Regions from separate parts of the Bradyrhizobium sp. 61 genome, predicted to be linked through region 1. Evidence: riboswitches for the same ligand, from Rfam matches in the RefSeq annotation. Region 1 holds a riboswitch; the other holds the start of a gene.
What was found. A riboswitch is a leader RNA that binds a small molecule or an ion and turns the genes downstream of it on or off. The one in region 1 is predicted to bind glycine.
Positions count from the first base shown of each region.

Region 2: another riboswitch for glycine. It lies ahead of gcvT (glycine cleavage system aminomethyltransferase GcvT); the one in region 1 lies ahead of IVB46_RS03225 (D-amino acid dehydrogenase).

Region 1 covers NZ_JADPIU010000008.1:89,915-105,560, reverse strand. Annotated here, with positions in the region: gene IVB46_RS03240 (ABC transporter ATP-binding protein) at 1-725, opposite strand, end outside; gene IVB46_RS03235 (ABC transporter permease) at 740-1,627, opposite strand; gene IVB46_RS03230 (ABC transporter permease) at 1,648-2,589, opposite strand; gene IVB46_RS03225 (D-amino acid dehydrogenase) at 2,771-4,072, opposite strand; glycine riboswitch at 4,140-4,253, opposite strand; glycine riboswitch at 4,257-4,360, opposite strand; gene IVB46_RS03220 (M20/M25/M40 family metallo-hydrolase) at 4,455-5,585, opposite strand; gene IVB46_RS03215 (ABC transporter substrate-binding protein) at 5,853-7,463, shown strand; gene IVB46_RS03210 (glycosyltransferase family 39 protein) at 7,677-9,272, shown strand; gene IVB46_RS03205 (multidrug effflux MFS transporter) at 9,476-10,726, opposite strand; gene IVB46_RS03200 (TetR/AcrR family transcriptional regulator) at 10,859-11,440, opposite strand; gene IVB46_RS03195 (crotonase/enoyl-CoA hydratase family protein) at 11,539-12,318, shown strand; gene IVB46_RS03190 (hypothetical protein) at 12,568-13,851, shown strand; tRNA gene IVB46_RS03185 (tRNA-Leu) at 13,972-14,060, opposite strand; gene IVB46_RS03180 (twin-arginine translocation pathway signal) at 14,236-14,661, shown strand; gene IVB46_RS03175 (FAD-dependent monooxygenase) at 14,683-15,646, opposite strand, start outside.
Region 2 covers NZ_JADPIU010000028.1:1,907-17,552, reverse strand. Annotated here, with positions in the region: gene IVB46_RS09745 (glycosyltransferase family 2 protein) at 905-1,918, opposite strand; gene IVB46_RS09740 (hypothetical protein) at 3,331-3,498, opposite strand; gene recA (recombinase RecA) at 4,253-5,341, shown strand; gene IVB46_RS09730 (hypothetical protein) at 5,440-6,435, shown strand; gene gcvP (aminomethyl-transferring glycine dehydrogenase) at 6,589-9,456, opposite strand; gene gcvH (glycine cleavage system protein GcvH) at 9,637-10,005, opposite strand; gene gcvT (glycine cleavage system aminomethyltransferase GcvT) at 10,017-11,165, opposite strand; glycine riboswitch at 11,311-11,399, opposite strand; gene alaS (alanine--tRNA ligase) at 11,633-14,311, shown strand; gene IVB46_RS09705 (cyclic nucleotide-gated ion channel) at 14,318-15,544, shown strand; gene IVB46_RS09700 (DUF3455 domain-containing protein) at 15,549-15,646, opposite strand, start outside.

The sequences.
Region 1 (15,646 bases):
TCGAGCGGACCGGTCTCGACCAGCCGGCCCTGCCGCATCACAGCGACGCGGTCGGCGATCTCGGCAACCACGCCCATGTCGTGGGTGATGAACAGGACGGCCGTGCCGTGATCGCGCTGGAGGTCGCGGATCAGCGTCAGGATCTGCTTCTGCGTGGTGACGTCGAGCGCGGTGGTCGGCTCGTCGGCGATCAGGAGCTTCGGTTCCAGCACCAGCGCCATCGCGATCATGATGCGCTGGCGCTGGCCGCCGGACAGGCGATGCGGATAGGAGGCGAAGATGCGCTCGACCTGGGGCAGGCGGACCTGCTCCATCATGTCGAGAATGCGCTTCTTCCGCGCCTTGGCGTCAAGATCGGTGTGGGCGCGCAGGACCTCGTCGATCTGGCGGCCGACCGGCACCACCGGATTGAGCGCGGTCATCGGCTCCTGGAAGATCATCGCCATCTGCGTCGCGCGGAGCTGGCGCAGTCGGCGATCGGTCGCGGTGAGAATCTCTTCGCCGACCAGCTTGACGCTGCCGCCGGTCGGAACCAGCGTGCCCTTCGGCAGCAGGCCCATCGTGGTGAGCGAGGTCACCGACTTGCCCGAGCCGCTTTCGCCGACGAGACACAGTGTCTCGCCCTTGTGCACCTGGATCGAGATGCCGTCGATGATGTTGGCGCCCTTCGGCTTCTTGCCGATGGAGACGACGAGGTTGTTGATGTCGAGAACTGGGTTGGTCATCACTTGATCCGTCATCACTTGCCCTCCCGCTGCTTCATGCGGGGATCGAGGGCGTCGCGGGCGGCGTCGCCGATCAGATTGATGCTGAGGATGGCGATCGAGAGCAGCAGGCCCGGCCAGAAGATCAGCGTCGGCTTGAGCTGAAAATACTGGCGGCCCTCGGCCATGATGTTGCCCCAGGTCGGCGTCTCCGGCGAGATGCCGGCGCCGAGGAAGGAGAGGATGGCCTCGGTCAGGATCGCGGAGGCGCAGACATAGGTGCCCTGGACGATCAGCGGTGCGATCGTGTTCGGCATCAGATGGCGCCACATGATCTTCGGCAGGCTGGAGCCGACCGAGATCGCAGCCTCGACGTAAGGCTCCTCGCGCGCGGACAGCACGACCGAGCGCACCAGGCGTGCCACGCGCGGTATTTCGGGGATGGTGATTGCGACCAGCACGGTCCAGATGCTGGCGCCGGACAGCGACACCACGGCGATCGCGAGCAGGATGCTCGGCATCGCCATGAGGCCGTCCATGACGCGCATCAGGACGGCATCGACCAGCTTGAAGAAGCCGGAGACCAGGCCGATCGCAAGGCCGATGACGATCGACAGGATCGCCGAGCCGATGCCGATCAGGAGCGAGATGCGGCCGCCATAGATGACGCGCGACAAGAGGTCACGGCCATAGGCGTCGGTGCCGAGCAGGAACTGCGCCGAGGCCGGCTTCAGCCGCTGCGAGGGTGCAAGCTGGACCGGATCGTGCGGCGCGATCAGCGGCGCCAGGATCGAGACCAGCACGATCAGCGCGAGCAAGATCGTGGCCGCCGCGATGATCGGCGTCGAGGTGAGGAACCCGAAACGCGGCCGCAATGGCGACGTGATCGGAATGGACGACTGGGGAAGGCTATCGACGGACATTTTTGTTGCTATCCTTAGCCCTAGTACCGGATCCGGGGATCGAGCAGCGTGTAGGCGACGTCGATCAGGAGATTGACGACGACATAGATCAGCGACGTCAGCAGGATCATCGCCTGGATGACTGGGTAGTCGCGCGCCAACACCGCGTCCACCGTGAGGCGGCCGATGCCGGGGATGTTGAACACGCTCTCGGTGACGACGACGCCGGAGATCAGCAGCGCAAAGCCGGTGCCGATCACGGTGATGACGGGCACCGCGGCGTTGCGCAGCGCATGGCGCATCATCACGGCGACCTCGTTGATGCCCTTGGCGCGGGCGGTGCGGACGTAGTCCTCACCGAGCACGTCGAGCATCGCCGCGCGCGTCATGCGCGCGATCAGCGCGATGTAGATGAAGGAGAGCGCGCAGGTCGGCAGGATGATGCGCTCGAAGAACGGTCCAAAGCCGTTGAAGATGCTGCGGAAGCCCTGCACCGGCACCCAGCGAAGGTCGATCGCGAAGACCTCGATCAGGAGATAGCCGACCACGAACACCGGCACGGAGAAGCCGAGCACGGAGAGGCCCATCACGAAACGGTCGATCCAGGTGCCGTGCTTCCACGCCGCGATGACGCCCAGGGGCACGGCGACGATCACGGCGAGAATGATTGTCGAGAGCGCGATCGAGATCGACGGCTCAACGCGCTGGCTGATCATCTTCATGACTGGCAGGTTGGAGATCAGCGACGTCCCGAGATCGCCGTGCAGCAGCTTGTTCACCCAGGTGATGAATTGCACGATCAGCGGCTCGTTGAGGCCGAGCGAGTCGCGGATGCGTTCCAGCCGCTCCGGCGTCGCGTTGTCGCCGGCGAGAATTGCGGCGGGATCGCCCGGCGTCAGCCGCAGCAGCAGGAAGACGAACAGCGCGACGACGCCCATCACGGGCACCGCGGCCAGAACGCGGCGAATGAGATAACCTAGCATGCACCTATCTCCGGCTGCGGAACTTGTGGGGCCGGGAGGCCCCCGTGGAATCGGTTCTGTCTATCATGCACGCCTGTCACTCGGGCTGGAAAGCCGGCCGGAGAAGCCGACCTTTCGGAGCAAATTGTGTGCCAAGGGCAGGGCGGTCGCAAGAGGCCGCCGAGCCTCCGATATCGGCCACTCAGGATGCATGGCGGAACTCGCGCTCAACCCTGAGTGAGGGTGCGGTCGGCGGTGCGTTGAGCCCGCGCCAGCCGTCGATGGTCCCGGCAATCATCTGCGCGGTCGCCGCCGACAAGGTCCAGCCGAGATGGCCGTGGCCGGTGTTGAAGAACACGCCCGGCATCCGTCCTGCGCGCACCACGGGCATCATGTTCGGCATCATCGGCCGCAGCCCGGCCCAGGGCACGACCTTGGACGTTTCGACGCCGGGGAAGTTGCTGCGCACCCAGTCGACCAGCGGCTGCACGCGGTCGGCGCGGATGTCGCGGTTGAAGTCGTTGAATTCGGCGGTGCCTGCGACGCGGAAACGATCGGCGCCGAGCCGGCTGGTGACGATCTTGGCGGCTTCGTCGAGCAGGCTCACGGTCGGCGTCGCATTGCGGCTTGCGGCAGTGTCGAGCTGAACGGTGATCGAATAGCCCTTCACCGGATAGACGTTGACGCGCTCGTCGAGGAGGGCGGCGAAGTGGCGGCTGGCCACACCGGCGCAGACCACGACGCCATCAGCCTTCAGCATGCCGCGCGCGGATGCGACAGCATCACTGGCCGAAAGATCAGCCCAGCCGATGACAAAGCCGCCACCTGCTTGGGCAATGGAATCGATGTTGGCTTCGTGGATAAAGGTCGCGCCGCGCCGCTTGCAGGCTTCCGCAAGTCCGCGCGTGAACTTGTGGATATCGCCGGTCGCATCCGACGGCGTGTAGAAACCGCCAAAATAGTCCTTGCGCAGCGTCGGCTCGATGGCGCGGATCTCCTCCGGCGTCACCGGGCGGCGATCGAGCCCGCCTTCCTTCAATAGCGCATTGACCTGCAGGCCGGATTCAAAACCCTTCTTGTCGTGATAGATGTGCAGGATGCCGCGACGTTCGAGATCGAAGTCGATGCCTTCGCGCTCTGCGATCTCGAACAGATGCTTGCGAGCTTCGATCGCGAGCCGCGTGGTCTGAACCGTGTTGGCGCGATAGTTGCCGATATTGGCGACGAACTCGCTCATCCACGAATATTTGTGCCAGTTCGGCCGCGGGTTCATCAGCAGCGGCGCATCGCGCCGGAACATCCAGCGCAGGCCTTTCAGGATCGTTGCGGTGCTGTTCCACACCTCGGCATTGCTGGCGGAGAGCTGTCCGCCATTGGCGAAGGAGGTCTCCATCGCGGCGTAGCGGTGCTTGTCGAGCACCGTCACCTTGTATCCGCGTTCGAGCAGGGCATAGGCGGTCGTTACGCCGGTGATGCCGGCGCCGATGATGGCGATATGGGTCATGGCAGGTTCGGGGCTCCCGTGAGTTAGAGTCGGCTAACCGCCGGCCAAAGGCCGTTGGCGGCGCCCCATCTGTCACGGTTACCTGAGAGCTTGATCCGTTGCGGACCTCGGCGAGGTCAGCTCCGGACTATCCCCTTCGGTGGACGTCACGATCCTAAGATCGCGCCGCCTCTCTCCAGATCGTCCTGACGATACGGTCCTTTTGCCTGAGAGTTTCCGGGGCGGTTGCTCCGTCGGCGCCGCAACGAAAGCCTGAACTCTCGTTGCGATCTCTCCCGCATCGTCGCGTGGACAATCGAGCAGTACGATGCGCCTCATTTTTAGACAAGGCTAAATTTAAACCGCGACTGCCAACGCATTGTGCAGTGCGAAGGCTGCGTCGTCAGTCGAGCGTCGCCAGCAAGCCGGCCATCAGGCGCCCGCGTTCAACTAGGCTCTCGACCTCGATGAATTCTTCCAGCGTGTGGCCGTTGCCGCCGCGCACGCCGAGGCCGTCGAGCGTCGGGATGCCCATCGCGCCGGTAAAGTTGCCGTCGGAGCCGCCGCCGGAGCTCGCATGCGGCAGCTCAGTGCCGAGCGATTTGGCGATGCCGCGCGCCTTCTCGTAAAGCGCCATGGTGCCGGCATCGGGCTCCCATACGGGGCGCGTGACGCCGCGCGTCACCTTGAACGTGACATCATTGGACGTGCCCGACAGCGCCAGCATCCGCTCGACGCCGCGGTCGAGATCGGCCTGGCGCTTGGCCATCGACAGCGCCTCGCCGGTGGCGGTCGTGGCAACGCAATTGACCCATTGTCCGCCGTGCACGACGCCGACAGAGAAGGTGCAGTCCTCTGTCGTCATCGCGTCGATGGCGAGGATCTGCCGCGCCATCTCGCGGATCGCCGAGCGTCCGGCCGCCAATGTCGCGCCGGCATGGCTCGGCCGGCCCGTCGCCTCCAGATTGAAACGCGCGATGGCGTAACGTCCGGTGGTGACACCGTTGTCGGCGCGGCCCGGTTCGGGCACCAGCACATATTTGTTGCGCGCAGCCTCCGCCTCGATGATGTCTCGCGTCGAGGGCGTGCCGACTTCCTCGTCGGGCGTCAACAGCACGGTGATCGGCAGCGGCGTGGTGAAGGAAGCGCGTGCCAGCTGCCGGATCGCTTCCAGCGAGAGATAGTTGCCGCCCTTCATGTCGTAGATGCCGGGGCCGTAGCACTTGTTGCCCTCGCGCCGCCATTTCAGCTTCTCGATGGTGCCGAGCGGGTGGACGGTATCCATGTGGCCGGCGATCAGGATGCCCGGCTCGCCCTGTTTCGGATGCGGGAAGCGCGCGCGGATCACGCCGCCGAAGCCCTGTCGACCGCCGATGCGTTTGATCGTCGCACCCATGATCGCCATATCCCGCGCTGCGATATCGAGCATGCGGTTGACGGCACCTGCGTCCCAGGTCGGGCTCTCGCATTCCACCCAGGTGCGCAGGCCCTCGAGCATCGCCTCGGAATCGAAGGGAAGATTGGCTGGATTCATCTTAATGTCTCTCAAGATTCGAAAGATGGAACGCGCATTGCATTGGCGCGGACGGGACTGGCGGAAAGCGTTGTAGAGCCAAACCGATCTTTGTGGAGCCCGTGGGCGCGCCGCTTGGGGCTGCAGCGAAACCGGATTGACGCGCTCAACACTGTCTGCAAGTCTCGAAAGACAAAGGCATCGCATGAGGTTAGTTCGCCTAAAGAACGAACCGAATGCTCAACCAATAACGTGCCTTTGAACAGTTTCACGTCAGGAGAAACTTTTATGTTGAGCTTGATGCGCCGGGGGCGTCGCGCGTTCGCCTCCACACTTGCGCTATCGGTCGTTGCGCTTTCGACGGCGATGGCCTCGCCGGTACTTGCCGCCGCCAGCAAGACCATCACCGCGGTGATGCATTCGGATCTGCGCATCATCGATCCGATTTTCACCACCGCCTACATCACGCGTGACCATGGCTACATGGTCTACGACACGCTGATCGCGACGGACTCGAATTTCAAGATCCAGCCGCAGATGGCGGACTGGAAGATCTCCGACGACAAGCTCACCTACACCTTCACGCTGCGCGACGGCCTGAAGTGGCACGACGGTACGCCGGTGACGGCGGAAGACTGCGCCGCTTCGCTGAAGCGCTGGGCCGCGGTCGACGGCATGGGCCAGCAGATGATGCAGTTTACTGCGAGCATCGAGGCGACCGACCCCAAGACGATCACGCTGAAGCTGAAGGAGCCCTACGGCCTCGTGCTCGAATCCATCGGCAAGCCGTCCTCGCGCGTCGCCTTCATGATGCCGAAGCGTCTCGCCGAAACGCCGCCGGACAAGCAGATCCCCGAGCAGATCGGCTCGGGTCCGTTCAAGTTCGTGCAGGGTGAATTCCAGCCCGGCGTGAAGGCGGTGTACGTCAAGAACACCGACTATGTGCCGCGCAAGGAGGCGTCGAGCTGGACTGCCGGAGGCAAGGTGGTCAAGGTTGATCGCGTCGAATGGATCACCATGCCGGATGCGCAGACCGCAGTGAACGCGCTGCAATCGGGCGACATCGACTTCATGGAAGTGCCGCCGTGGGATCTGCTGCCCGTGCTTGAAGGCAATGCCGACCTCAAGACCGAGACGCTGAACAAGTTCGGCTACCAGACCCTTGGGCGCATGAACTTCCTCTATCCGCCCTTCGACAATCCGAAGATCCGCCGTGCCGCACTTCTGGCGATGAACCAGAAGGACGTGCTCGACGCGCTCGTCGGCAATCCCAAATACTACAAGATCTGCGGTGCGTTCTTCATCTGCGATACGCCGTTCGCGACCGACGTCGGCTCGGAATCGCTGGTCAAGGGCAACGGCATGGCGGAAGCCAAGAAGGCGCTCGCCGAGTCCGGCTATGACGGTACGCCCGTCGTGGTCATGGTGCCCGGCGACGTCGTGACGCTGAAGGCGCAGCCGACGGTCGCGGTGCAGTTGCTCCGCGAGGCCGGCTTCAAGGTCGACGCGCAAGCGACCGACTGGCAGACGGTGGTCAGCCGGCGCGCCAGCCAGAAGCCTCCGAAGGAGGGCGGCTGGAACATGTTCTTCACCAACTGGGTCAGCGCCGACGTGTCCAACCCGATCGCCAATCTGTCGATCGGGGGCCAGGGCAAGAAGGGCTGGTTCGGCTGGGCGGAAAACGCCAAGATCGAGAAGCTCAAGGACGATTTCGTCCGCGCCGCCTCGCTCGACGATCAGAAGAAGATCGCGACCGAGATCCAGAAGGAAGCCTATGACCAGGTGATCTACGTGCCGCTCGGCCAGTATCTGGCGCCGAGCGCGTGGCGGAAGTCGCTCACCGGCGTGCTCGACGGCCCGGCGACGCCGGTGTTCTGGAACATCGACAAGACCGAGTAAAGCGAGGGCGCGCCAGCGCGCCTTCCCCGAGCGTTACGCGGCGTCGCTGTCATCAGCGGCGCCGTTTTCGTTTGTCAGCCTCGCGTCAGCTTTTAACTCTTCCAGTGTCCAATCATTGCTATTTGTTTCTGACTTGAAATAGATGTGCGCAGTTCGCACATCACTTCCTTCCTGCATTTGAGTCCCGTGTCGATTGATTTTTCATTTCGGGCGATGGCCGAGCGGTCCGATCGCGCGCCGGCGCGATGGCGGCGGCCTTTCCTGCGCTGGCTCGACGGCGTCGAGACGGGTTGGGCCGTTCCGCTTCTCATTGTGTGCTTTGTCGCGCTCTGGACGATCTATCTGGCCGTCGCCTATGCCGGCAGCGGCCTGCACCCTGATACCCTCGAGGCCTGGACGCTCGGGCGCCGTTTCGCGTGGAGCTACCACAAGCATCCGCCGCTGATGGGCTGGGTTACGGCGGTGTGGACCGCCGTCTTCCCGCTCAGTGACTGGTCGCTGCAATTGATGGCGATGGCCAATGCCGGGCTCGCCCTGTTTTTCGTCGACCGGATCGCACGGCAGTTCGTGACCGGGCACAAGCGCATCCTGGTGCTGCTGCTCCTGATGCTGACGCCGGCCTATCAATTCCACGCCCAGCGCTTCAATGCCAATACGGTGCTGCTTGCGCTCTGGCCGCTCGCGACCTGGTGTTTTCTGCGCGCGTTCGAGACCCGCAGCGCGGCCTGGGCGGTCGCCGTAGGATGCACCACGGCGCTGGCGATGGTCGGCAAATATTATTCGGTCTTCCTCGTGGCGAGCTTTGCATTTGCCGCGCTGGCGCATCCCGCGCGCCGCGCCTATTTCGCGTCCGCTTCGCCGTGGATATCGGTCGTGGTCGGGGTCGCGGTGTTGTCGCCGCATATCTACTGGCTCGCGACGACGGGCGCGTCGGCCTTCACCTACGCGATGGCGCACGCCAACGGCAACTTCGTGAGCTCGCTCGGCGAGGTGCGGAACTTCCTGCTCGGACTCGTGGCGGCCATCAGCGTATCGGCCGTCTTCTGGGTGATCATCGCCGGCACACGGCTGAAACAATTTGCGGCCGACTTCGCCGCGATGAGTTCCGGCCTGCGGCTTCTTTTTTACGTTGCGATCGGCACGATCGTACTGCCGGTCCTGACGTCGCTGGCGATGGGCACCGATCTGCCGTCGCTATGGGCGCTGCAAGGGCTGTTCCTGTTCGTCGTGCTGATCGTTTGCGGCACGCGCTACCCGATCGAAAGATTCTACACCGTCAATGTCACGGTCATCACCGCAATCGTTGGGCTCGCCGCTGTCTTCGTCGCCGCCCCGATTCACGCCGTCTATCGCAACAATCACGGCTACGAAGAGGGCCGGTATTTCTACGCGCAGGTAGCCAACGAGCTCACCCGGGAATGGCACGAGCTGACCGGGGAGCCGCTCAGCGCCGTCAGTGGCGACGATTCGCTGGCCTTTGCGACCGCGTTCTACAGTCCGGACCATCCGTATTACGCGCGGCCGTTCGAATTTCAGTACACGTGGGGCATGCCGCGAAAGACGACATTGGATCGCGGTTGGGCCGCGCTCTGTTTCAGCGGCCAGGACTATTGCGGCAGGTGGATGGAGTCGGTGTCCGCGCGCGCCGAGCATTTCGTCAGGCGCCAGTTCACCGTGCAGGCGACGCTATGGGGCAAGCCCGGCCTGACGCGGGACGTGGTCGTGCTGATCGTGCCGCCGCGAACGAGCAGCGCGACGCCCGAGAGCGCCGCGCAGGACTTCAGCGCCAGCAGGCGCCCGACGAACTAGGCTTTGCGCTCAGCAGTGGCTGTCGCGGATTCGCTCGAGGCCTTCGCTCGCGAAGGGGGGAGTGAACGCAGTTCGGTCGGCGCCCGGCGTCGGGCGCTCCGTTTCCGCCCGATCCGGGGTGGTGTTGTCTTCGCGATGTTCCGGTTCCATGAGGCGGCCTTTCGAATTGCTGCAGTACAACATCGACGCGGCCGGGAAGTTCCTCATGCGAAGGGACGATGATGCGGCTTGAACAGCCGTCCCTTTTCCACCACCAGCACGATCGCAAGCGCCGCCAGCGTCGACAGGAAGAAGCCGACCGAGAACGGCAGCAGCGTGCCGTCGAAACTCTGCCCGATCGCCATGCCGACGACGATGCCGATCAGCGTCGTGATCGAGCCGTAGAGCGAGGAGGCGGTGCCGGCGATATGGCCCTGCGGCTCCATGGCCAGTGCGGTGAAGTTCGCGACCATCATGCCGAACGAGAACATCATCAGGGCGGACAGCACCATGAACAAGGAGAGCGGCAGCATGCCGAGGCTTTCCGTCAGCAGCATCACGCCCGCAACCGCGGTGTAGAGCGTCAGCGCGCCGTGCGAGATCACGCGCATGCCGAGCCGTCCGACCAGCTTCGCATTGAGGAAACCGGCGATCGCGGTGCCGGCCGCGATCGCGGCGAAGGCAATCGGGAAATAGTGGCCGAGATGATAGACGCCGGTAAAGACCTGCTGCGCCGAGAAGACATAGGCAAAGAGCGCGCCTATCACGCTGCCGGCGGCCGTCGCATAGCCGATGGTCTGGCGGTTGGTCACGGTCTGCCGGAACGCCGAGAGTACGTCTGCGGGCGCCAGCGACCTGCGTTCGGACTCGGGAAGGGTTTCAGGCAGCCGCAGCACGCTCCATGCGAGCGCGAGCAGCCCGTAGAGCATCAGGACGACGAAGATGCCGCGCCATTGCGTGACCAGCAGCACCGCCTGCCCGAACGAGGGCGCAATCACCGGCACCGCGATGAACACCATCATGGCGAGCGACATCACGCTCGCCATCCGGCGGCCGACATAACAGTCGCGCACGATTGAGGTGGCGATCACGCGCGTTGCCGACGTGCCGAGCCCTTGCAGCGCGCGCGCCAGCAGCAGCGTCTCGAACGAGGGCGCGGCGACCGCCAGCACGCTCGCCACCGCATAGACGGCCATGCCGCCGAGCAGCACCGGGCGGCGGCCGAAGCGGTCCGACAACGGGCCCATGACGAACTGACCGGCGCCGAAGCCGATCAGGAAGGTCGAGAGCACCAGCTGAAGATGGTTGGCGTTGGGAATGGCGAAGGCTGCCCCGATGTTGGGCAGCGCCGGCAGCATCATGTCCATCGCAAGCGGATTCAGCGCCATGATGGACGCGATCACGATGACGAATTCTGGAAAACCCATGGGCCGGTGTCCCGAGGACACCCAATCGTCGGCATTGACGTCGGACAAAGCTCACCTCTGAAAATCAGAGGCTTTTTGATCGGTTATGCTGCGTCGCACAACCCATGTTTCGGGATGGCTGACAGGCGGGTGCACAAGAATTGGTGATGTCGCCGGGCTCGGGAAGGGCTGCCTCGTCCATCATCGTGCGCTAAGGGCCTGCTCGACCAGGCCGAGTGCCAATCGTCCCGCGGTGTCGACATAGTCGAGATCGCGATGGATCAGCATCACGGTCGTGGCGCCGTCGAGCAGGATCACGAGCTGGCGCGCGAGCGCCGCTGCACCGGCAACGCCGTGCTCGCGCAATTCGGTGTCGAGCCACGCTTCAAAACGCTTCTTGTGCGCCGCGCCGGCCTTGACCGCGGGATGTGCCGGCGTGTTTGCGAGCTCGGCGATGGTGCGCAGGAATCCGCAGCCGCGCCATCGCGGCGTATCCACGGAGCGTCCGAGCCTTGTGAAGAGACCGCGGACCTTGTCGGCCACCGTGCCCTCGGTCTCGGCGAACCAGCGCATATAGAGCTCCAGCGTCGGCTGGTCCCTGGCCGCGATGGTCTCGGCGACGAGCTCGTCCTTGCTGGTGAAGTGATAATAGAGCGTCTTCTTGGTGACGCCGGCCTTCTCGGCGACTGCGTCCATGCTCACCGCCCTGATGCCTTCGCCATAGAACAGGCGCGTCGCCGCGATGACGATCTGCTCGCGCGTGGTGTCGCCTTTGCCTGACATCGCCAATATATACTGCCTAGTGAGTATACACGACAAGATCGCTGTGGCTGACTTCCGCGCCTGTTCGACCTGGAATTCGACCTGGAAGGAGCCTGCACTTGTCCGATCTCGTACTCTCCGAAACGCGAGGCGCTGTCGCGCTGCTGACGTTCAACCGCCCGAACAAGCTCAATGCGCTGAGCTACGCCCTCGTCGACCGCCTGATGGCGATCCTCGATCGTATCGAGGACGATGCCGATATCCGCGCCGTGATCCTGACCGGGGCGGGCGACCGCGCCTTCTCGGCCGGCGCCGACATCGCCGAGTTCTCGGAGAGCGTGAAATCCGGGCCGGATGCGGCGGTGAAGGCCTTCGTGCGGCGCGGGCAGGCGATGACGGCGCGCATGGAGGCGTTTCCGAAGCCGATCATCGCCGCCGTGAACGGCATCGCCTTCGGCGGCGGCTGCGAGATCACGGAAGCCGTGCATCTCGCCGTCGCGAGCGAGCGGGCGAGCTTCGCCAAGCCCGAGATCGCGATCGGCATCACGCCGACCTTCGGCGGCACGCAGCGCCTGCCACGGCTCGCAGGCCGGAAGCGGGCGCTCGAATATCTCCTGACAGGAGATTCCTTTTCACCACAGCGGGCTCATGAGATCGGTTTGGTCAACCACGTCGTGCCGCACGAGCAGCTCCTGGACGCAGCCTTCGCGCTGGCAGATCGCATCACGCGGCATTCGCGCCTGGCGGTCGCCCGCGTCATCACCGCCACCACGCGGGGCCTCAACGTCTCGATCTCGGAAGGCCTCGCCATCGAGAGCGAGCAGTTCGCACGCATGGCGGCGACCCGGGACACGCGCGAAGCAGTCGATGCCTGGCTTGCCGCCCGTTCGTCGCCGTAGGGGCGGGACGACGGATCTGGCGGTCGCGGCCGCGGAACCGGTTCCCCTGCTGTCCAGGCGGACGGCTGGCAACCAAGGATTCACCATAAGCGCGAGCGCAACGCACAGGGGAGATGAATCCGCAACCCATCCTGTCCATGGTGGCACGGGCTGGCGCCGCGTTGGCGCCGGGAGAAGCCTAGCCAAACAAGGTATCCGATTGTGTCCGATGTCACCGGTGCAGCACGATGGTTGGAACCCTCGGCCGACATGGCTTCGCGGCGGAACTTCTGGCTTGCCTGCCTGATCGCACTGACCGCACTGCTGGTGCTCGGCAATCTCGCCAACGACGCCGTGCTCGATATGAAATATGGCTGGGACACCCGCGTCAATTGCGCGGCGGTCGATGCGTATGCCGGCGGGCTCGATCCCTATTTCGTCAAGAACCTGAAGGGCACCAAGCTCTCTTATCCCTATCTGCCGGTGACTCTGGATGTCTTCCGCCCCTTGTGCGCGGGTGGATTTCTGGTCGATCACTACAAAGGCATCTTTCCTGTTCTCGCCGTGCTTTGCGGGCTCCTCTTGCCCGGTCTTGGCCGAACGCGCCCGGGCGCGCGCGATGTTGCGCTGAGGGTGCTCTGCACGCTCGGCGCGTTCGTCGGTTTCGAATGGGTGCAGGCGTCCGGCAATTTCGCGATCCTGAGCGGCGTGCTGACCGCGATTGCGCTGAGGTTTCTGCTTTCTCGGTCGGCGTCCGACGCGCCTGAGGGCCGCAGCTTTCCGTTGCGGCTCGCCGGCGCCGCGCTGCTCGGCCTCGTGACATCGTTCAAGCTGGTGTTCTTTCCCGTGCTGGCCGCGCTCTATTTCCTGCCGCTGCCACGCGGCCGCAAGCTCATGCTGATCGCGGTTGCGGCGTTCAGCTTCGCATTGCCGATCCAGATATCGCGGCTGATGTACCCCGAGCTGTTCGCGAGCTGGCAGCTAGCGATGGGCGGAAAGATCCCCGACCAGCATCTCGTCGATCTCTTCGAGATCAATCCGTCGCTGCTGCTGGCGGCGCGCGACCTCATGGATCATGCCGGCCTCGGTGACAGCAAGGCGGCGACGTTCGCGACCTATGCATTCGCAGCACTCGCGCTCGTGCTGGTGCCGTCCGCCTTGTCCATCCTGCGCGTGGTCGCGAGCGAGCCAGTGCGGGAAGGCGGATCACTTCTTGCGCGACTGGATCGCTGGCTGATCGATCATCCGCGCGTCGCCATGCGCATCACGGTATTCGCGATGTTTGCGCTCTATCTCAGCTCGCCGCGCCTCAAGGAATATGCCTACTTCGAGCTCGCGCTTTATGCCGCGATCCTCGTCGTCGATCTTCCGGCCCTGTCACTTGCAGCGTTCCTCGCCGTCGGTCTCGCCTTTCCGGCACTGATCTCGATTCTGGGGACGGCATTCGAGGGCAGCTTCATCCTCCTCATCATTGCGCTGACAAGTTTCTGGATCCTGCTGCTCGACTTTCGCGCCGAGCCGAAGCGACTGGAGACGGAAGGCGCGCAGTCATAACGCATACCGCGGTGTCCGCCGGAAAAGGACGGCGCCTTGCCCCGCGCGGACTCCAGCCGGTTCGTGACTGCATCGGTCTTTCGTCCGCCTTTGGGCGGAGGCTCGCCCCGTCAGCTCCGATGGTGCGGGCAGCCGGGGTCGAACCGGCACAGCGCTTGCGCGCCGAGGGATTTTAAGTCCCTTGCGTCTACCAATTCCGCCATGCCCGCTTGATCCAACGAGATCAACTAGTTAAGTCCACCTCCGGCCGTCTGGAATTGGCGCGTTTCGCGGGCCGGATGGGCGGTTCTTCCTTAAGCGAGCCGGCTGCGCAAGGCAAAGCCTCAATCCGGACATCTGTTGTTGCTTTAGGCATTCTCAATCCACGGGGACTATTCATCCGGCATGGCTGCTTCGTTTTCCTCTCGCCTGCGCGACTCGGGCGCATTTCTGGCGCTACTCGCGGCGGGCGCGGCGCTGTCCGGTTGCGCCAGCATGACCGAGACGGTCGCACCGGCCTTTGCCGATCCCGGCAAGTACGAATTGTACGACTGCAAGCAACTCGAGGCTGAGCGTAAGGCGCTCGCCAGCCGCACCGAGCAGTTGCAGAAGCTGATGGAGAAGGCTGAGACCGGGGCGGGAGGCGCGGTCGTGTCCGAGCTCGCCTATCGCAACGACTACATCGCGGTGCGCGGGCAGTCGCAACTTGCCGAGGAGGCATGGCGCCGCAACAAGTGCCGGGAAACGCCGCCCGGTGCGACGCCGGCGGCCTCTGCTCCGCAGCGGCCGGACATCAAGCCCGCCCCGAAATCCGGCAGCGCCGTTCGCTGAGTTGACACGATTGCGCCCGCCTCAGGGGCGCCAGCCGTAGATCCAGTCCTGCCGCGCCAGCATGCGCTCCGGGCCGAGCGCGCGGATCGCAACATCGCGCGCGATCGCGAGCGGCCCACCGAGATGATAGATGCGGCCCTGCTGCCGCGCCGTCTGCTGCACCCGCCGCACCCGCGCCTGCCGCGCGCGGCCATATTCCTTCAGCGCCGCCGTGATGCCGGCCGCGCTCTCGGCAGCCTCGAGGCTCAGATGCCGGGCGAGCACGGCGGCATCCTCGATCGCCATGCCGGCGCCCTGGGCGGCGAATGGCAGCATCGCATGCACGGCGTCACCGAGCAGGCCGACCGGTCCTTGGCTCCAGGGGCAGCCGTCGGGCACGCCGAACAGCGCCCATTTGCGCCAATTGTCGACGGCAGTGAGCATCATCCTGGCCGCCGATGGCCAGCGCGGTGCCGCGAAGGCGTCCATCACCTCGAACGGGTCGCCCGGCGTGCTCCAGCCGGGCCTGTTCCAGGTCCCCGGCAGCACCGCGACCACGTTGATCTGGCGTCCGCCGGCGATCGGATAAGCGACGAGATGGGCGTTCGGACCCATCCAGAGCTGCACCCGCCGCGCGGTAAAATCCTTCGGCAGTTGCGTGGCATCGAGCGTGCCGCGCCAGGCGATCAGGCCGGAGAAGCGCGGCTGCACCTCGGGAAACAGATGCTGGCGTACCGTCGACCAGATACCGTCGGCGCCGATCAGTGCGCTGGCGAGATCGCTGCGGCGGATCGTGCCGCTACGATGGACGACCGTCAGCCCCTTGGCGTGGGGCGCCACGTCCTCGAAGGTCGCACCTAACTTCAGATCGATATCGGGATGGTCGGAGACCGCACCGGCCAACGCGGATTGCAGGTCGGCGCGGTGCACCACCCAATAGGGCGCGCCGGCCCGCGCGGAAGCGGCTTCGCCGAGCGGCATGCGCAGCAGTTCGCCGCCGGCCCGC
Region 2 (15,646 bases), on a different contig from region 1:
TCAGGGCGGCCAGCCTGTCCAATTGGCTCGCCACGCCAGTGAGGCTCCGGGCGATGTTCTTCAACAGGAAGGCCCTCTCCGCCGAAACCCCGGATGCTTGAGAGAGGACCTTGTATTGATTTGCGAGTTCCTCGCATTTAGCAGCGTCGATCATAATTGAGCCCATCTATGAAACAGGTCAACAGCTCAACCCTAATACGGTTCCCACGCGGGGCGCTGACGACCCTTGGCGTTGCAATGCGTCGCATCCTACCACAGGTATTCGTCGTCAGGTTGTGTTCTGCGCCACAAATCGCGTCACTCCCGAAATCAAAGGCTGCCACGCCAGGAAACAGGCTCGTCCCTGAAGACGGCCCCGGCCGGTGGGGCTTGATAGGGGTGAAGGCCGGGGCCGCTTGGGGATGCTTGGCCCTTGGCAAAGACCAAGCGAATCCGAGTTTAGTCGACCCTCACCGCGCCTCTGTTCGTTTCAGCACATAATTGCCAAATTTTCCTGCCCCGCATTCGCATACGCAAATGCATCTCGAGGCCGGCACGGTTTCCTTATCGTCTTCGATTGGCAGGCCACGGAGACTTGCGTATTGCCTGACCGGCACCCTCGCAGGGCAGATTTTTTCATTCGGATGGCTGGCATCGGTTGGATGATCTCCGACCGAGAGCGCAAGGGCCTGGCGATCATCGAAACAGCTGCGCCCGATGTCTATGCGGGCGCGCGGCAGTCAAGTCCGCCGCATTGCCAAAAATTCCCGCGACCGATGGGCCGCGGCATACTCCCGTCCGGCTTCCTCGGTGCGCTCCGGATCGGGAGACGGGAGCGGCTTTGGGAGGGACTGATTTTTGGTCACCTATCTCGGTGTCTCAAACGCAGCTGTGGCAACTCTGACGCCGGGACTGCCGAATGAGCTCACAGGAAATCCGTGCAATGAGCGATCCCCGGTAAGGTTGCAATCGCACCCGGTGCGCGCGCCCAGGCTCGGATCGCCAGGTTGGCCGCCTTCAAAACCGAGGGGCGCAAGATTTGAAGCGCATCGCGGATCGTTGCGCTCAGGGGCTGCTGACGGATCCGTGTGCGCAGCCGGGCAACCCGCAATGCACGCACCATCGTTTCAGGATCGGGAAGTCCGCGCTTATCCTCCAGAAGGCTCCAGGCGAGGTGCTTGAGTTCGATGGTCTCCTGGTCGATCTGAGGGAACGATCCCAATGCCGTGATGCTCGCGTGGTTGGTCGTGTCGTAGAACACAAGACCGTCGTCGATCGCCACCATGTCGCCCTGGCAGGCGAGATCGAGAAAGAACAGTTGGTCCACGCCCCAACTGATCGACTTGTAGTTTCGCATCAGGCAACCGGCCCGGATGACCTTGCCGTTGATCAGCAGGGTCGACGGGACAATCCCAAGCAATCGGGTCTTGCCCGCCAGATAGAGATCCGCCAGGCACTGCTGGCCCGAATACAGATAAACCTGGCGTCCTCGCCGGTACCTTATGCCGCTGTCCTGAACGAGATGAGATGTGGAGGTCATGAACGCAGCGGCGGGGTACGTCCTCGCCAATTCCGCAAAAGTCGCAAGCGATCCTGGCGTGAGCCAGTCGTCGTCGTGCAGCACTTTGATCCAGTCGCCGCGACATGCGAGCATCGCGTTGTTGGTATTCTCAACCTGGCCCCGGCCGCGGTGGTTCTCGATAACGCGAATGCGCGGGTCGCTCCGCGCGTGCTCGGACAGGATGCTCCAAGTCGCGCCTTCCGGACCTTCGTCGTCGCTGATCACCATTTCCCAGTCGGCGTGCTCCTGCTGCAGCACGCTTTCAATTGCACGGCGCACCATCTCCGGTCGGCGGAAGGTGGGTATTGCCACCGAAATGAATGGGCGGTGTTCCGAACTCTGGGAGCTATCGAACCGCTCGGCGTACAATTGATCCATTCATCGTACCTCGTTGATCGAAGCGGTCGTGGCTGGAAGTGGCAGACCCTTCTTCGGTTTGAGCCTGTTCGCAGAACATCTTGAATCGAACCGAGCGAACGAGGCGCGTGAATGCTAGCGAGACGATCTCGATGCGGTCATCGTCCATTCGCATGAACTTTGTTCCCGCAGGCCGCGACGTTTCGAAGCGGCCGCTTGTCCGCCTTGGTGAAAGAGTGTTCTGGTTCCCCTCGGTTTCTGTCGCCGCAGCAGCCGCGCCAACGCGGTGCCGGATCAAGACGGGGGCGGCCAATCGAGGCGGCGTTGGTTCAGTTTCTTGCGGAGCGCCTGAAGGATTTCGCGAAGCTCTGCCGCGTTGCTTCTTTCCAAGAGGGAAGCGAGGCGCGAGCGTGATGGCGTTTTCAATCACCGGTAGATTGCCAAGGGCCGCTCGGTGACAGGTGGAGGGTGACTGCGTCCTGCCGCGACGTGCTGTCTCACCTCGCGACAATTGAACGACTTCAAATCCGGCCACAGCTCGTTTCAAAATCGGACAGTGAGGTCGGAAACAGCCGACGCCCAAACCCGGGTGCTGTCCCAATCAGGACACTCGGAACATCAAGTCAGGACAGGTTGCTTGTTGGGCTTCAGAAGCAAGAACGCCGTCCGCTTAAATGAAGCGCGGACGGCGGCTTACCAGCCCCGGGAGGGAAACTGCAAAATCCCGATATCGTTATGTCGGCACGTCCCGTGCCAAGGTTCATCGGGACTCCCGCAGAATTGGGAAAACCTTCATCCTCAAGCGTTGGTGCCGCCAACGCGAATGACCACGCCGGGACGCATCCGGATCTATGCCGGCAACGCGATAGCTCAGGCGTCGTCTGCTTCTAGGCTGGCTTTGGCGGTTGAAGCCCCGGCGATGTCAGCCACTCGCTCATGTGCGAGCCGGTCTCGGCTGTGCGCGCTTTGCGTAGGGGGGCGCGCTCAGCCCCGGCGGGAACAGGCCAGTACCAAATCCGGGTGCCGTCCCAATTAGGACAGCGGGACTGTCGGACTGCGACATTAATAAAAACGCCGCCCGCTTAAATGTCGCGCGGGCGGCGGCTTTCCAGCCCCGGAGAGGTGGATGCAAAACCCCGGTGATGATGAGTGTGCACAACCTGTGCCAAGGTTTTATGTCACGCGGCGGGACACCTCAGAGGGGAGAGGGGATCGGGCCACCGCCTGCAACGGCCGCGATCTTCTGATCATCAGAATATCCGGATGAAAGGACGTTGTGGGTCGGGCGTGCCGCGATGGTTCGGGAGGTCGGCGAGCTCTCCGCCCATCTGGTGGTCTAGGCCGAGGTTGGACGGAGAGCCGCGCGCCGGACCCCCGTCGCATGACAATGCTAGGAACGTGCCATGACAGTCGTGTGAAACTGTCGGCGCCGCTCAGTGGACGTTGATCTTATCCAGAGGCAGACGAAGCTCCGCCGCGCGCTCCTCGCGATCTCGCCTGCGGAACTCATTTTCCTTCTGTTCGAATTTGATCATTTCCTGCGTAGCGGCTTCCAATAGCCGATTGCGCCTGTCCGCCTGCTGCTGCGTGTTTTCCGTCATCACCCAGACTCCCTCAACGACTGGCGGCGCCATCCTCAGACAGGCCAGACACCGCAAAAGATTCGCTGGGGATTGCGGATTTGTGACGGCGACGTTCCGCTCGCGGATACACCGCATGGTTGGCCCAGAACAAAACAGGCCACGTGTCATTTCAAACCAGGCCAATGTCGCCAGAAACAGGCCAGCGCCAAAATCTGTCACCTGACAGTTACCAAGACTTGTCGGATTATCTTGCGCTGTTCTTACGTAAGGCAAAACGAAATGCCGATGTCTCGCGTCTGGTCGAAGAGGTTACAGGGCGCGATAAGAAAGGCGTTTTCGAATGAAAGAGGCCGCCAACTGCGGCGGCCTCAAATCATCAGGATCAGCCAGACGATTAGGCCAGCGTTTACGGTGCCGACGGTGACAATGCCTGCCTGAATAAGTCTGTCGGTCATAGGTTTCCCTCGCGATTGAGAGGGAACCTTGCGCTCAACCGGAACGAGCGTCTATGCGGATTATGCCAAAACCGGGAAATTTCGGTAATATATGACGGCGTGTTCCGTCCGTTAATACACCGTACGGTTGCCAAGAACAAAACAGGCCACGTGTCATTTCAAGCTAGGCCAATGTCGCCAGAAACAGGCCAGCGCCAAAATCCGCGAAAGAACATATTGCGAACTTGGAACAAATAGGGTACATTACTTTTATCGCCGGCCCGCCCCGCCAATCGTTTGTCCCTCTAGCGAATCCTCGCCATAAGGAGCACGACCCAATGTCCAACACTGCCCTGCGTATCGTCGAAGGATCTTCCATGGACAAGAGTAAAGCTCTGGCCGCCGCGCTCTCCCAGATCGAGCGCCAGTTCGGCAAGGGCTCGGTGATGAAGCTCGGCAAGAACGACCGGTCGATGGATGTCGAGGCGGTGTCCTCGGGTTCCCTCGGGCTCGACATTGCGCTCGGGATCGGTGGTCTGCCGAAGGGGCGCGTCGTGGAAATCTACGGGCCGGAATCCTCGGGCAAGACCACGCTGGCGCTGCACACGGTGGCGGAAGCGCAGAAGAAGGGCGGAATCTGCGCCTTCATCGACGCCGAGCACGCGCTCGACCCGGTCTATGCGCGCAAGCTGGGCGTCAACATCGACGAGCTCCTGATTTCGCAGCCGGACACGGGCGAACAGGCGCTGGAAATCTGCGACACGCTGGTGCGCTCGGGTGCGGTGGACGTGCTGGTGGTCGATTCGGTCGCGGCTCTGGTGCCGAAGGCCGAGCTCGAAGGCGAGATGGGCGATGCGCTGCCGGGTCTCCAGGCCCGTCTGATGAGCCAGGCGCTGCGCAAGCTGACGGCCTCCATCAACAAATCCAACACCATGGTGATCTTCATCAACCAGATCCGCATGAAGATCGGTGTGATGTACGGCTCGCCGGAAACCACGACCGGCGGCAACGCGCTGAAATTCTATGCCTCCGTCCGCCTCGACATCCGCCGCATCGGCGCGATCAAGGAGCGCGACGAAGTGGTCGGCAACACCACGCGCGTCAAGGTGGTGAAGAACAAGCTGGCGCCGCCGTTCAAGCAGGTCGAATTCGACATCATGTACGGCGAAGGCGTCTCCAAGATGGGCGAGATCCTCGATCTCGGCGTCAAGGCCGGCATCGTCGAAAAGTCCGGCGCCTGGTTCTCCTATGACAGCCAGCGCCTCGGCCAGGGTCGCGAGAACTCGAAAGCGTTTTTGAAGGCCAACCCGGACATCACCGCCAAGATCGAAACCTCGATCCGCCAGAACTCCGGCCTGATTGCCGAGCAGATTCTCGCCGGCACCCCCGAGCGCGACGCCGACGGCGAGGAGCCGGCGGAAGAGTAAGCCTCGAACAGCGAAGAACTTTCGCGAGGAGCGGGCGCTGAGGACGTTGAGTTGCCGACGTCGTCAGTGCCCGTTTCGTTTTGTGGGGCGCGTCGGCAATGAAGCGTGTGATCCTGACCAGTTCGTCCGGCGTCGGTCTTGCCCATGCGGATCGCGCCGACATGGTCGTCCCGTTCATCTTTCGCTTCGTTTCGGGGCCACTGCCTACCTCGCATCACCTCGAGCAATACCTGACGGGAGGCTATGTCAGAGGCGATCCGGAGGTGCGTTGGTCCGATCTTGTTGGCCGGTTGCCTCAGACCGGTCTCGCCCACAAGGAGACAGGCCTGATTTGGTTTTGCGAGACCTATGGCGTCGATCTCATCGAGCTGTGGTTCGACCCTAAGCCCAATAGTCAGTTGCAACTGATCTGGATCCTCGATTATTTGCGGTCCCATCCATCGATCACCGATCGTCTGAGATTGCGACGTGTCAATTTCGATCTGCGCGGAGCGGACGGCACAGAGCTTCGCGATCGTATGGTGCGGGAATTGGAAGTCGCGGACTGCGACTTCGAGATCGCCAACATGGCCTGGGAAGCCTACCGGGCGCCAACGCCGGAGCTCTGTTTCGGATTGCTCGGCAGGGATTTCCCCAGGCTGCCCTTCCTGAAGCCTGCGATGGAACAATTGCTGGCAGAACTGCCATCACCAATCACCGGACTAGGTACGACGGAAGCGCGGCTTCTCGACCTGATTGCGCGGGGGCACAACCGTACCAAGGAGCTGTTTCAACCGGACGGTCCGCTGCAAACGCGCGTGTTCGATCAATGGGAATTGGGCCCGCTGCTCGAAGGGCTTGGGTCCGGCCCAATGCCGGTGATCACGGGTCTCGATCCGAAACTCGCGACGCTGGCCCCGCACGATGCGCGAGGCCGCAACGCCGCCTTTCGCCGAAGCCGGCCATCGCTCACCGAATTTGGGGAAGCGGTCCTTGAAGGCCGGGAGGATTTCCGCCGTCAAACCCCGATCAGACGCTGGTGGGGCGGAACGCTTCTGACCAACGAACGGCTGTGGCGTTGGGACCGACAGAACAATTCGCTGGTTGCACCCTAGATGTGCGTTCGGGGCCGTAGGGTGGGCAAAGGCGCGCAAGCGCCGTGCCCACCATATTCCAACGCGCACAAAGGTGGTGGGCACGCTTCCGCCTTCGCTCTTCGAGCTACGGCGGACAAGTCGCTTTGCCCACGCTACGAAGCTACGAATCCCTTACTCCGCCGCTTCCGCGTAATCGCTCACCGGCGGGCACGAGCACACCAGGTTGCGGTCGCCATAGACGTTGTCGACGCGACCGACCGGGCACCAGTATTTGTCGGTGCGCGAGACGCCGTCGGGGAAGCAGCCTTCGGCGCGGGTGTAGGCGCGATTCCAATTGTCATCGGCGATGTCGTGCACGGTATGCGGGGCGTGACGCAGCGGCGAAGCCTCGATCTTGAAGCGGCCGGCCTCGACCTCGGCGATCTCCTTCCGGATCGCGATCATGGCGTCGCAGAAACGGTCCAGCTCCGCCTTGGATTCCGACTCGGTCGGCTCGATCATCAGCGTACCCGGCACCGGGAAGCTCATGGTCGGCGCATGGAAGCCGTAATCGATCAGGCGTTTTGCGATGTCGTCCACGGTGACGCCTGACGTCGTCTTCAACGCGCGCGGATCGACGATGCACTCGTGCGCGACGCGGCCCTTCGCGTTCTTGTAGAGCACCGGGAAGTGCGCATCGAGGCGCGCGGCAATGTAGTTGGCGTTGAGGATCGCGATCTCGGTGGCGCGCTTCAGGCCGTCGCCGCCCATCATCAGAATGTAGATGTAGGAGATGGTCAGGATCGACGCCGAGCCGAACGGTGCGGCCGAGACCGGGCCGACCGGTGCTTCGGCTTGCGTCGCCGGGTGACCAGGCAGGAACGGCGCGAGATGCGCCTTGACGCCGATCGGGCCCATGCCGGGGCCGCCGCCGCCATGCGGGATGCAGAAGGTCTTGTGCAGGTTGAGATGGCTGACGTCGGCGCCGTAATCGCCGGGCCGCGACAGGCCGACCTGCGCATTGAGGTTGGCGCCGTCCAGATACACCTGGCCGCCATGGCCGTGGACGATGTCGCAGATCTCGCGGATGTGCTCCTCGAACACGCCATGCGTCGAGGGATAGGTGATCATCACCGCGGCGAGATCCTTCGAGTGCTTCTCTGCCTTGGCGCGGAGATCATTGACGTCGACGTCGCCGTTCTTCTCGCAGGCGACCACCACCACGTCCATGCCGACCATCGCGGCCGAAGCCGGATTGGTGCCGTGGGCGGAGGAGGGGATCAGGCAGATTTTTCGGTGCGTCTCGCCGCGCGCGGCATGATAGCCGCGGATCGCGAGCAGCCCGGCATACTCTCCTTGCGCGCCCGAATTCGGCTGCAGCGAGATCGCGTCATAGCCGGTGATATCGCACAGCCATTTTTCAAGCCGCGCGAACAGTGCGTGGTAACCCTTGGCCTGCTCGCGCGGGGCGAACGGGTGCAGGCTGCCGAACTCCGGCCAGGTCAGCGGCATCATCTCGGTGGTCGCGTTCAGCTTCATGGTGCAGGAGCCGAGCGGAATCATCGCGCGGTCGAGCGCGAGATCGCGGTCGCTGAGCTTGCGCATGTAGCGCAGCATCTCGGTTTCCGAGCGATGCGCGTGGAACACGGGATGGGTGAGGAAGGCGGTCCCGCGCTTCAGCGCCTCCGGCAGCGCTTCGCGCGTGGTCGCGTCGATCTCGGCGTAAACAAGCGTGCCGCCGAACGCGCGCCAGACCGCCTCGACGGTCGCCGGCGTCGTGGTCTCGTCGAGCGCGATGCGGAGCGCGGTTTCGCCAACGCCGAGGTTGACCTTCTCGGCGGCCGCGCGCGCGACAATCTCGGCGCGCTTGGCACCGGCGTCCACGCTGAGCGTGTCGAAGAAGCTATCCGACTGCGGCGCGAAGCCGAGCTTGCGCAGGCCGGCGGCGAGCACGGCGGCGCGGCGATGCACGTTGCGCGCGATCTGCGCAAGCCCCTCGGGGCCGTGATAGACCGCGTACATCGAGGCGATCACGGCGAGCAGCACCTGCGCGGTGCAGATGTTGGAGGTCGCCTTCTCGCGGCGGATGTGCTGCTCGCGGGTCTGCAGCGCGAGGCGATAGGCCGGCATCCCGCGCGAGTCCACGGAGAGGCCGACGATGCGGCCGGGCAGCGAGCGCTTCAGCGCATCGCGCACCGCCATATAGGCCGCGTGCGGGCCGCCATAACCCATCGGCACGCCAAAGCGCTGCGCCGAGCCGATCGCGATGTCGGCGCCAAGCTCGCCGGGCGAGGCGAGCAGCGTCAGGGCCAAGAGATCGGCGGCAACGATCGCGAGCGCGCCCTTGGCCTTCAACGTCGCGATCGCGGGCCTGAGGTCGCGCACGGCGCCCGAGGAGCCCGGATATTGCAGCAGTGCGCCGAGCACGTCGGCCTTGTCGAGATCGGCGAGGGGATCGCCGACGATCAGGGTCCAGCCCAGCGGCTCGGCGCGGGTGCGCATCACCGCCAGCGTCTGCGGATGCACGTCCTTGTCGACGAAGAAGGCTTTTGCTTCGACCCGCGAGTGGCGCTCGGCGAGCGCCATGGCTTCGGCCGCGGCGGTCGCCTCGTCGAGCAGCGAGGCGTTGGCGACGTCGAGCCCGGTGAGGTCGCAGATCATGGTCTGGAAGTTGAGCAGCGCTTCCAGCCGGCCCTGGCTGATCTCGGGCTGGTAGGGCGTGTAGGCGGTGTACCAGGCCGGGCTCTCCAGAATGTTGCGCTGGATCACCGCAGGCAGGATCGTGCCGGAATAGCCCTGGCCGATCAGCGAGGTGAAGACCTGGTTCTCTCGCGCGAGCTCGGCCATATGCGCGATCGCCTCGGTCTCGCTCAAGGGCTTGCCGAGATCGAGCGGGGCGGCCTGCCGGATCGAGGCCGGCAGCGTCTCCGCCATCAGCGCGTCGACGCTCTTGGCGCCGACGGCCTCCAGCATTGCGGTGACGTCGCGCGCCGACGGGCCGATGTGGCGGCGAACGAAGGTGGCGGCGGTGTCGCCATTGGATTTGCGGTGCGCGGTCATCATGGGTCCTCGCTTTAGATTTCGCTGTCGCCGTCATGCCCCGCGAAGGCGGGGCATCCAGTAAACGCAGGCGTCACGGCTTGAGCCGAGAAGCCGCGGCGTACTGGATCACCCGCCCCAGTGCGCAGTGCGCACAAGGCGGGTGATGACACCGAATATGAGGTCAGAGTTCGCTTCATCTCACGCCGTATGTGCCTTGTAGGCGGCCTCATCCATGAGGCCGCCTAGCTCGCTCTTGTCGGCAATTTTGATCTTGAAGAACCACGCCTTGCCTTGCGCGTCCGAGTTCACCAGCGCCGGCTCGGCGGCGAGCGCGTCGTTGGTCTCGAGCACTTCGCCCGTAACAGGCGCGTAGACGTCGGAGGCGGCCTTCACCGATTCCACGACGGCGGCGGCTTCCGCCTTCTTCAGGGCACGGCCGGCTTTGGGCAGCTCGACGAACACGACGTCGCCGAGCTGGGACTGCGCATAGTCGGTGATGCCGACGGTGGCGACGTCGCCGTCGATGGCCAGCCATTCGTGGTCGGAGGTGTACAGCGTCGTGGTCATTTTCTCAGTCCTCAGCGTTTGTAGGTGTTTTTCACGAAAGGCATGGCGGCGACGGTGAGCGGCAGCCGCTGGCCGCGCACTTCGGCGAAGAGTTTTGTATCGAGCGCGCTCGATGCCGTGGGCACGTAGCCCATCGCGACCGGCGCGTTCAGGCTCGGGCCGAAACCGCCCGAGGTGACCTTTCCGATCGGCTCGCCGCCCGCTTCATCCGCAAACAGCAGCGCGCCCTCGCGCACCGGCGCGCGGCCATCCGTGCGCAGGCCGACCCGGCGGCGGCTCGCGCCGTTGTCAAAATGGGCGAGGATATTGTCGGCGCCGGGAAAACCGCCGGCGCGGGCGCCGCCGCTGCGGCGGCTCTTCTGCACCGACCATTCCAGCGCGGCCTCGACCGGCGTGGTGGCGGTGTCGATGTCGTGGCCGTAGAGGCAGAGCCCGCCTTCCAGCCGCAGGCTGTCGCGGGCCCCTAAGCCGATCGGCATCACATCGGGATTGTCCAGCAGCGTTTTGGCGAGGCGCTCGGCATCGGCCGCGGGGACCGAAATCTCGAACCCGTCCTCGCCGGTGTAGCCGGAGCGCGAGACGAAGCAATCGAGACCGGCAACCTTGTGCGGGCCGGCGTCCATGAACTTCATGGAGGGGGCCTCTGCACACAATTTCGCCAGCGCGGCTTCTGCCTTCGGGCCCTGCAGCGCGATCAGGGCGCGGTCTTGAAGCGAATCGATGATGCAGTCGTCCGAGAGATGCGCGCGCAGATGCGCCTCGTCCGCTTCCTTGCAGGCGGCGTTGACGACCAGGAACAGGTGATCGCCGAAATTGGCGACCATCAGATCGTCGAGAATGCCGCCGTCCGGATTGGTGAACTGGGCATAGCGCTGCCGTCCCGGGGCAATCGCCACGATATCCTGCGGCACCAGCCGCTCCAGCGCGCGGGCGGCGTCCTCGACCTTGCCCAACTTCGGCCGAAGCGCGAGCTGGCCCATGTGGGAGACGTCGAACAGGCCCGCGGAGGAGCGGGTATGGAGGTGCTCTTTCAGGACCCCCGCGGGGTACTGCACGGGCATGTCATAGCCCGCGAACGGCACCATCTTGCCGCCGAGGGAGACATGAAGCCCGTGAAGGGGCGTACGTTTGAGGGAATCTTGGTCGTCGCGCGCAAGCATCACGGGGCCCTCGGCGGTTCCCCGGGGACGATTCCCCGGTAGCAACCAGTCGAAGCCCCATCTGTCGCTGTGCCTGAGAGTATTATCCCGTCGGCGGACGCAGTCCGGGTCTTATGCCCGTCGGCGCCTCTTTCCAGATGTCGTCAAAGCCACGCGGTCCTTTTGCCTGAGAGTTTCCGGGGCGGTTGCTCCTTCGGCGCCGGCACCAAAGCCGGTCTCTCCCGACGTGGCCGTACGATACAGATGGGTACAGACCACAGGCCGGCCAAGCCTGTCAACGCGCACCTGGCGGCTTTCAACGGGATTGCAAACGGGATTGCGCGCCTGCGGCAACTCACTGATCTCCTTGCACAGTTTCTGGACAGCGCAGCTGGCCTTGTCTAAAAGCGCTTTGACCCGCAGATATCAGCCCAAATGCCCGGTTTGGATGGCGTATCGCGGGTCCAAGCACACCCGATTGGATGAACATGAGCGGCGTCAACGAGATCAGGTCGACCTTTCTGAACTTCTTTGCCGAGAACGGCCACGAGATCGTGTCCTCCTCGCCATTGGTGCCGCGCAACGATCCGACGTTGATGTTCACCAATGCCGGCATGGTGCAGTTCAAGAACGTCTTCACCGGCGTCGAGAAGCGGCCCTATCAGCGCGCCACCACGTCGCAGAAATGCGTGCGCGCCGGCGGCAAGCACAACGACCTCGACAATGTCGGCTACACCGCGCGCCATCTCACCTTCTTTGAGATGCTCGGCAATTTCTCGTTCGGCGACTATTTCAAGGAGCGCGCGATCGAGCTGGCCTGGACCCTGATCACGCGGGAGTTCGGGCTCAAGAAAGACAAGCTGCTCGTCACCGTCTACCACACCGACGACGAGGCGGCCGGCCTGTGGAAGAAGATCGCGGGCTTCTCCGACGACCGCATCATCCGCATCCCGACCTCGGACAATTTCTGGGCGATGGGCGACACCGGGCCGTGCGGCCCGTGCTCGGAGATCTTCATCGACCGCGGCGATCACATCTGGGGCGGACCTCCGGGCTCGCCGGAAGAGGACGGCGACCGATTCCTGGAATTCTGGAATCTCGTGTTCATGCAGTACGAGCAGGTGACGAAGGAGGAGCGCGTGGATCTGCCGCGTCCCTCGATCGACACCGGCATGGGGCTGGAGCGCATGGCCTGCATCATGCAGGGCGTCGACAGCGTGTTCGAGACCGACCTGTTCCGCCATCTGATCGACGCGACCGCGTCCGCGCTTGGCAGCGGGCCGAACGAGCAGACGGTCGCCTCGTTCCGCGTCATCGCCGACCATCTGCGCTCCTCGGCGTTCCTCGTCTCCGACGGCGTGCTGCCCTCGAACGAGGGCCGCGGCTACGTGCTGCGCCGGATCATGCGCCGCGCGATGCGCCATGCGCAGCTGCTGGGTGCCAAAGAGCCGCTGATGCATCGGCTGGTCTGGGCGCTGGTGCGCGAGATGGGCCAGGCCTATCCCGACCTGATGCGCGCGGAGAACCTGATCGAGGAAACGCTGCGGCTGGAAGAGACCCGCTTCCGCAAGACGCTGGTGCGCGGCCTTGCCATCCTCGACGAGAAGAGCGCGTCTCTGAAGAAAGGCGACATGTTCGACGGCGACGTCGCCTTCACGCTGTACGACACCTACGGCTTCCCGCTGGATCTGACGCAGGACGCGCTGAAGTCGCGCGGCATCGGCGTCGACCAGGCCTCCTTCACCGACGCGATGGAGCGCCAGAAGGCCAAGGCGCGCGAGTCCTGGAAGGGTTCGGGCGAGGCGGCTTCCGAAGCGATCTGGTTCCCGCTGCGCGAGAAGCTCGGGGCCACCGAATTCCTGGGCTATGAGACCGAGAGCGCCGAAGGCGTGGTCTCCACGCTGGTGAAGGACGGACAGGAAACCGCGAGCCTCAAGGCCGGCGAGACCGGCGCGATCGTGCTCAACCAGACGCCGTTCTACGCGGAATCCGGCGGCCAGGTCGGCGACACCGGCGTGCTCAGCGGCGAGGGCGGCATCAAGTTCCGCGTTACCGACACGCAGAAGAAGCTCGGCGATCTCTTCGTTCACGTCGGCACGGTGGAAAGCGGCGAGCTGAAGCTCGGCACCGCGCTGCAGCTCGAGGTCGATCACGGCAGGCGTTCCTCGATCCGCGCGCATCATTCGGCGACGCATCTCATCCACGAGGCGCTGCGCCAGGTGCTCGGCGACCACATCGCCCAGCGCGGCTCGATGGTCGCGCCCGACCGCCTGCGCTTCGACTTCGTGCATCCGAAGCCGATCACGGCGGAAGAGCTCGCCCGCGTCGAGGACATCGCCAACGACGTGGTGCTGGAGAACGACGAAGTCACGACACGCGTGATGGGAGTCGATGAAGCGCGCGAGGCCGGCGCGCGCGCCCTGTTCGGCGAGAAATACGGCGACGAGGTCCGTGTCGTCTCGATGGGCAGGACCGCGCGGGAGCGCGGTGCCAACGCGCTCGGCTGGTCGGTCGAGCTCTGCGGCGGCACCCATGTGAAGCGCACCGGCGACATCGGCCTGATCACGCTGACCGGCGAGAGCGCGGTGGCCTCCGGCGTGCGCCGCATCGAGGCGCTGACCGGCAACTATGCGCGCAGGCACGCCAACGAGACCATGGCGCTGGCGAAGACCGCGGCCAACGAGCTGCGCACCTCGATCGACGACGTTCCGGCGCGCATCACAGCGCTGATGGAGGAGCGCAAGAAGCTCGAGCGCGAGCTCTCTGACGCCCGCAAGAAGCTCGCGATGGGCGGCGGTACATCCGTCGGGAACGGCGCAGCCGCAGGCGTGCGCGAAATCGGCGACGTCAAGCTGATGGCGCGCGCGGTCGAGGGCATCGAGATGAAGGATCTCAAGAGCCTTGCGGACGACGGCAAGAAGCAGATCGGCTCCGGCGTGGTCGCCATCGTCGGCGTCACCGAAGACGGCAAGGCCGGGATCGTGGTCGGCGTCACCGCCGATCTCACCGCGCGCTTCAATGCCGTGAACCTGGTGCGCGTCGCCTCCGAGGCGCTCGGCGGCAAGGGCGGCGGCGGCCGGCCCGACATGGCGCAGGCTGGCGGTCCCGATGGCGCCAAGGCGCCCGAGGCGCTCGCGGCGATCGAAAAAGCGATGGCAGGCGCGTAAACGGCCATGCGCCTCGTTCCGCGAGGACGTGGCTCGGCCGATCCCAACCTAAGGGATCGCCTGTACGAATTGCTGGAGCACGATCCGCTCGCCTACTCGATCGGGTCGCGCTTCATCCAGGTGATCATCAGCGTCATCGTGCTCGACGTGGTCGCGATGATCCTCGCCTCGGTGCCGGAGCTCGACGCGCGGTTCGACATGCTGTTCAGCGCGGTCGCCGTCCTCGCCGTCATCGTGTTCGCGCTCGAATATCTGGCGCGGCTGTGGACCGTTGCGGGGCACACCCAGCGCAACGGCTCCGCGCTGTCCGACCGGCTCTCTTATGCCTTCTCCGCGCTCGGCATCATCGACCTCATGGCGTTCCTGCCGGCCGCGATCGTGCTGGCCACCGGCCGGCACGCGACGCTGGCTGGGCTCGGCGTGCTGCCGTTCTTCAAGCTGATCCGTTATTCGCCGGCGATGCGCTCGCTGCTCGCGGCCATCCATGCCGAGCGGCGAGCGCTGATCGGCTGCATCGTCATCCTGATCGGTGTGGTACTGACCTTCGCCTCGCTGCTCTACGCCATCGAGCGTGATGTGCAGCCCAGCAAGCTCGGCACCATTCCGGACGCGATGTGGTGGGCAATCGTGACGCTCGGCACCGTCGGCTATGGCGACGTCGTGCCGGTGACGCCGCTCGGTAAATTCATCTCGGTGTTCGCGATCATCTCAGGCTTTGCCATGATCGCGCTGCCGGTCGCGATCATCTCGACCGCCTTCGCCGAGGAGGTGAGGCGGCGCGATTTCGTGGTGACCTGGGGCATGCTGGCGCGGGTGCCGCTGTTCTCGCATCTTTCGGCCGCGGAGATCGCCGACATCATGCGGCTGCTCCGGGCCCGCACCATCGAGCAGGGCGAGGTTCTGGTGCGGCGAGGGGACGCCGCTTCCTCGATGTATTTCATCACTGCGGGCGAGGTCGAGATCGCGCTGCCGAGCCAGCAGGTGCGGCTCACCGACGGCACCTTCTTCGGCGAGATCGCGCTGCTGCATAAGACAAAGCGCAGCGGCACGGTGACCGCGACACGCAAGACGCGGCTGTTGGTGCTCGACGCCCAGGATTTTCACGCGCTGATCGAGCGCATGCCGACGCTCGCCGCCCACGTCCACCAGACCGCGAAGGCACGGCTCGAGGAGACCGGCGATCTTGCGGCGGCAGAATTGGCGCAGGCGGAGCGCGACGACACCGACCGCTAGGCGGTCAGCCCTTCTTCAGGAAAATGTAGTCGGCCGAGTAGGGCGCGCTTTTGAATTCGCCGGCCTTGTCGCATGCGCCGTCGAGCTTGCCGCCGTGGGTGT